2 regions of the Psychrobacillus sp. FSL K6-2843 genome follow, and region 1 is predicted to be linked to the other one. Evidence: riboswitches for the same ligand, from Rfam matches in the RefSeq annotation. Region 1 holds a riboswitch; the other holds the start of a gene.

Region 1 (3,144 bases):
TTTTGCAGCCTCTAAAACGCCTTTATCAATTTCTCGTAAAGCAATTAAAACCATGCGAGCATAAAATGGAGCAGCTCCAATCACTAATGCTGGGAAAGCAGCATTCGGACCACGCATCGAGCCCATCAACAGTGTTGTAAGTGGGATCAATAAAATAATTAATATAATAAATGGGATAGAGCGGAATATATTTACTACCGCACCCGTTAACCAATTTGCCAATTTATTCGCCCAAGCCTGATGTGGGCTTGTCAAAAATAATAAAAGTCCTAAAATTAGTCCAAAGATTGCTGTGAGTACCGTAGAAACTGCTGTCATATACAGGGTTTCTAGAGTAGCGTCCCACATTTTAGGCCAATCAACATTTGGAAATAACGATTCAATCATTGTTGATCACCTCAGTGTTTACTTTTTGCGAGTGGATAAATTGTATTGCATCCTCCACGGCTTGGTCATTTCCATCGATTTGAAGAATTAGTGTACCGAAAGCTCCACTCTTCGTATGAGAGATGTTACCTTGCACAATATTAACTTCTAAATCAAACTGTTTGATTAATCTTGAAAGAATTGGCTGCTCTGTGGTTTCACCTACAAAAACGAGCTTGACTAGCTTACCATTTGGATAAAGCTGGACTATTTTTTGAATCGTTTGCACTGGCTGGTTGGAATCAGAAATTTGAGAGACGAAACGTTTAGTAATAGCCTGTTGTGGCTTTTGGAAAACCTCTAGCACATCTCCCTCTTCTACAACTTGCCCATTTTCCATAACAGCTACTCGGTTACAAATCTTTTGAATAACTTGCATTTCGTGTGTAATCAATACAATTGTTAATCCTAGTTTTTCGTTGATGCTGACTAATAGGTCTAGTATTGAATCGGTCGTTTCAGGATCAAGAGCAGATGTTGCCTCATCACAAAGCAATACCTCTGGTCCATTAGCTAAAGCCCTAGCAATTCCTACACGCTGCTTTTGCCCACCAGATAATTGTGAAGGATAAGAATCTCCTCTGCCCTCTAGACCAACAAGGTTCAAAAGCTCCTCTACTCTGGCTTTTCTTTTGTCCTTCGGAACCCCAGCAATTTCTAGAGGAAATGCTATATTTTCAGCGACTGTTCTCGACCATAAAAGATTGAAATGCTGGAAGATCATACTTACCTTTTGTCGGAAGCCACGGAGCTTCTCCTCATTTATGGAAGTAATCTCTTGCCCATTCACAACTATTTGGCCGACAGAAGGTTTTTCTAAGCCATTCAATAAGCGGATCAATGTACTTTTACCGGCTCCGCTATAACCAATAATCCCAAATATTTCTCCACGCTGTATGTCCAGATTTACATTATCAACAGCAACGATTTCTCCTTGCTTTGTAATAAATCTTTTCGAAACTTCCTTTAAACTAATCATGTAAATCTAGCCACCTTTCCTATTAAAAAACCCCTTCTGCAAAAGAGCAGAAGGGGTGTAGGTTATCAATTTCAAATAACACTCATCCATTCTCTCATTTCTCAAAGCTATAGCTTTGCGTGACTTGGCACCATTTCACTTTCGTGACGGTTGCCGGGCTTCGTAGGGCACTTCCCTCCACCTCTCTCAATAAGAGCGACACTATTAAATTATTTTTTCAACACAACGAATGTTATCATAGGATCTGGTTTTCGTCAATAGTTTTTATTGTTTCCAATAGATAGGGTACGGATTGAAACGCATATATCTTTTTTTCTACCCTGCCATTTTTAGATATTAATAAGCAAGGTACACTTTCAATTTCTTGTTCTATTGCCAAATCGCCAAGAAAGTTAATATTTGCTTGGCCAATTGGAACAGAAACCATTTCTTTAATGACATTCATCATCTTACTTGCAATCTGACACGTACCACACATTGGGGTATAAATATAAAATAAGGAAAGTGGAGAGTTATATTTTATGCTTTCCCATTGCTCTTTAGTCCACTCATTCATTACACATCATCCTAAGGCAAAAATTCTTTTTTCACCTTAATATTAACACGTTTTAATATGGATGCCAAAACCTTAGCCGGGGTATTCGCCACTTCACCATACATAGGATTTGTATAGAGGTGAATTGCCTCAGGATATTCCTTCCTGACAACCGAGCGTATTTGTTCGCCAGATTTGTCGGCATCTAGAAAAGCATAAATCGGCAAGCCATCATAAGGGCTTAAAAGCTCCTCCAATTTTACATCGGATATCGTTCCATTTGTACAAATGATTTCTGGAGATTCATCGAGAAGGGTCAACAATTGTAGTTTATCAGACCTTCCCTCGACGAGAATTATTTTATCACTAAATACATGTGCCATTTAGCTTCTCTCCCAACTTGTTACCTTTCCTTTATTATATGAAAAAAACGCCGATTATTAACCGGCGTTTTCATTATTACTCTGCAATTAATTCTTCATACTTTTCTGGAGACAATAAGCTGTCCACTTCTGATAAATCAGAAGGCTCAACAACGATCATCCAAGCATTTTCATAAGGTGATTCATTAACGAATTCGGGGCTATCTTCTAGCTCAGCATTTACTTCCACTACTTTACCGCTAATTGGTGCATATAGTTCCGAAACTGTTTTTACTGATTCAACGCTACCAAAAGCATCTCCTGCTTTAATTTCATCTCCAACTTGTGGAAGTTCAACAAAAACGATGTCTCCTAGTTCTGATTGCGCAAAATGAGTAATACCGATGCGGACATTTCCATCCTCATTTTTAACCCATTCATGTTCAGCTGAGTACTTAAAATCTTTAGGCACGCTCATAAATAAACCCCTCTCAATTAAATATTCCATCTATTTAATATTCACATATTTCCCTAGTAAATACAAGGTACTTTAAGAGGTTTTCCACATGTCCTCAAACTGCTCTTCCTTGAAACCAAGTGTAAGCTTGTTTCCATCATAAACAAGTGGGCGTTTAATAAGCTTTCCATCCGAAGCAAGCAGCTCCAACTGTTCATCCTCCGACATAGTAGGAAGCTTGTCCTTCAGTTGCAATTCACGGTACTTCACTCCACTAGTATTAAAGAACTTTTTAAGCTCATAGTCTCCGTTAGCTACCATCTCTTTTAAAAGTTCTTTTGATGGTGGCGCATCTACAATATGGTGATTCTCGAATTGTACTTGA
Region 2 (3,144 bases), 1.7 Mb from region 1:
GATTTACAGATTTCTTTTTTAACAAACGACAATGAATTTGAGGCTGTTCGAGGCGTAAGCTTTGAAGTAAGAAAAGGAGAAACACTTGGCATTGTAGGAGAATCAGGTAGTGGAAAAAGTGTCACTGCCCGCTCCATCATGCGCCTGCTGCCTTCTCCCCCCTCCTTCATGAAAAATGGCTCCATTGAATTTTTAGGAGAATCTCTTGAGACAAAAACTGAAAAGGAAATGGAGAGTATTAGAGGAAGAGACATCAGTATGATTTTCCAGGATCCCATGACATCTTTAAACCCTACCATTCGAATTGGCCCACAGATTGCAGAAAGTCTTATCAAGCACCAGCAGCTTTCTAAAAAAAAGGCAAAGAACCAAGCAGTTGAAATCTTGAAGCTAGTAGGCATTAAGAATAGCGAAGAGCGCTACAACCAGTATCCTCACGAATTTTCAGGTGGTATGCGCCAAAGAGTTATGATCGCTATTGCACTTGCCTGCAAGCCAACGCTATTAATAGCAGATGAACCGACAACTGCACTAGACGTTACCATTCAGGCTCAGATTTTGAATTTAATGAAGGATATGCAGCAAAGATTTGGCACCTCCATTATTTTAATCACTCATGATTTGGGTGTAGTTGCAGGTATGTGCGATCGAGTGGCAGTTATGAAAAATGGCGAAATTGTAGAAACCGGGACAACTGAAAAGATATTTGAAAATCCTCAGCATGACTATACAAAAAAATTATTAAATGCACTTCCTCGTTTAGATGAAAGGAAGAAACCCAAGAGACCACCGCTTCGTTCCATTGGTTTAGAAAATGGCAAGCCGTTATTAGAGGTCAAATCTTTAAAGCAGCATTTCCAATTAGGCAAAGGGAATGTGCTGAAGGCCGTGGATGATATCAGCTTCTTCATCAAACCTGGAGAAACCCTTGGACTTGTAGGAGAATCTGGCTCAGGAAAATCAACTACCGGTCGGTCCATTCTTCGGTTACATGAGCCTACGGATGGAGATGTGCTTTATCAGGGAATCGCCATCAACCGTTTGAGTAAAAGTGAATTAAAAACGATGCGACGACATATGCAGATTATCTTTCAGGATCCGTATTCTTCCTTAAATCCTCGTTTAAAGGTGTTAGATATTATCGGCCAGGCATTAGATATTCATCGTTTGAGCAAAAATGCAGAGGAAAGAAAACAACGTGTAGAAGAGTTACTAAAAATGGTAGGGTTGGATTCCTCCCATGCCATGCGTTATCCACATGAGTTTTCAGGTGGGCAACGACAACGAATCGGCATTGCCCGAGCACTGGCAGTAGAGCCTGACTTTATCGTCTGTGATGAACCACTATCAGCTTTAGACGTTTCTATACAGGCACAAATTGTAGAACTACTAGAGGATTTACAGCATAGACTAGGTCTAACTTACCTTTTCATCGCACATGATCTATCTATGGTTAAGCATATTAGTGATCGGGTAGCGGTGATGTATGCTGGTAAAATTGTGGAGCTTGCGGAAAGTGAAGAGCTTTATTCTAACCCACAACATCCTTATACAAAATCCCTATTAGCAGCAATCCCTATTCCTGATCCTAAGGTAGAAGCTAAGAAAAAAAGGAAGCTTTTGGAGGAATCAAATGTAGAGGATAGATATCAATTGAAGCAATCTAAGCTTGTGGAAGTTTCCTCCGGTCACTGGGTAGCAATTCCAAATGTGAAATAACTCTTGAATTTATATTCATCCCATGATAAACTTACTTATCGCTAAATTTTGAAAATTATATATTTTTATTTCTTATCAAGAGAGACGGAGGGATTGGCCCTATGATGTCTCAGCAACCAGCCATTATAGGTGTGGTGCTAAATCCAATAGACATTTTTGTCTTGAAGATAAGAAGAATGACTTCAATCTATATTGGGGGTTCTCTTCTTATGAAGAGAGCCCTCTTTTTATTTGGCAAAATGCTTCTATTCTATATTTATCCTGAATTTTTTTATCTTAGAGTCTACTTTGTGATTTATTTTCGAAATGTTGAACCTATTAATAATAAGAGGTGAATAACAATGTCCAAAACTCACATTAATACACAATTAGTTCAATTAGGTAATCATTGTGATCCAAAAACTGGAGCAGTTAATCCTCCTATCTATTTATCCACAGCCTATAAACATCATGGTCTTGGCCAATCTACCGGCTATGACTATACTCGAACTAAAAACCCTACACGAGCTATTTTAGAGGAGGGAATAGCCAAGCTAGAGCAAGGCGATACAGGATTTTCCTGTAGTTCGGGAATGGCAGCCATTCAATTGGTCCTTTCCCTTTTCCGTTCAGGTAATGAATTGATTGCCCCAGAGGACTTATATGGAGGTACTTATCGCCTTTTCAATCAATATTCTGACTCCTATAATATTAGGACTATTTATAGTAAATTTACCTCTTACGTAGAGGTGGAATCTCTTATTACCAAAAATACGAAGGCAATCTTTCTTGAAACACCTACTAATCCGTTAATGCAAGAGATTGATATTCAGCTATACGCGGAGTTAGCTAAGAAGCATGAGTTACTTTTAATTGTGGATAATACCTTCCTAACTCCTTTTTTACAAAGGCCAATAGAACTTGGCGCAGACATTGTCATACATAGTGCTACTAAATATATCGGAGGTCACAATGATGTACTGGCTGGGTTGGTTGTATCAAAAGGCATTAAATTGGGCGAGAAATTACAGGCTAACCATAACGCAGCAGGTGCAGTCCTTTCACCATTTGATTCATGGCTGTTGATACGTGGGTTAAAAACTCTCCATCTAAGAATGAAACAGCATGAAGCAAACGCAAAGAAGTTAGTAAAATTTTTAGAGCAACAGCATTTAATAAAAGATGTTCTCTATGCAGGCAAGGGTGGCATGCTCTCCTTCCGTCTTCAAAGAAGCGAACTGGTAGGTCCTTTTTTAGAAAAGCTAAAGTTAATCATATTTGCTGAAAGTCTTGGTGGTGTGGAAAGCTTCATTACTTACCCTGCCACTCAAACACACGCAGATATACCAGAATCTGAACGGATTGCTCGGGGAGTAGATAATAGTTTATTAAGGTTTTCTGTTGGTATTGAGGAAGCGGAAGATTTAATCAATGACCTAAAGCAAG

The links. A riboswitch is a leader RNA that binds a small molecule or an ion and turns the genes downstream of it on or off. The one in region 1 is predicted to bind S-adenosylmethionine.
Region 2: another riboswitch for S-adenosylmethionine. It lies ahead of MKY94_RS02485 (methionine biosynthesis PLP-dependent protein); the one in region 1 lies ahead of MKY94_RS14810 (methionine ABC transporter ATP-binding protein).

What each region holds. Positions count from the first base shown of each region.
Region 1 covers NZ_CP152021.1:2,917,842-2,920,985, forward strand. Annotated here, with positions in the region: gene MKY94_RS14805 (methionine ABC transporter permease) at 1-387, opposite strand, end outside; gene MKY94_RS14810 (methionine ABC transporter ATP-binding protein) at 380-1,405, opposite strand; SAM riboswitch class I at 1,497-1,601, opposite strand; gene MKY94_RS14815 (thioredoxin family protein) at 1,641-1,961, opposite strand; gene MKY94_RS14820 (toprim domain-containing protein) at 1,973-2,323, opposite strand; gene gcvH (glycine cleavage system protein GcvH) at 2,400-2,780, opposite strand; gene MKY94_RS14830 (arsenate reductase family protein) at 2,853-3,144, opposite strand, start outside.
Region 2 covers NZ_CP152021.1:503,073-506,216, reverse strand. Annotated here, with positions in the region: gene MKY94_RS02490 (ABC transporter ATP-binding protein) at 1-1,719, shown strand, start outside; SAM riboswitch class I at 1,789-1,893, shown strand; gene MKY94_RS02485 (methionine biosynthesis PLP-dependent protein) at 2,061-3,144, shown strand, end outside.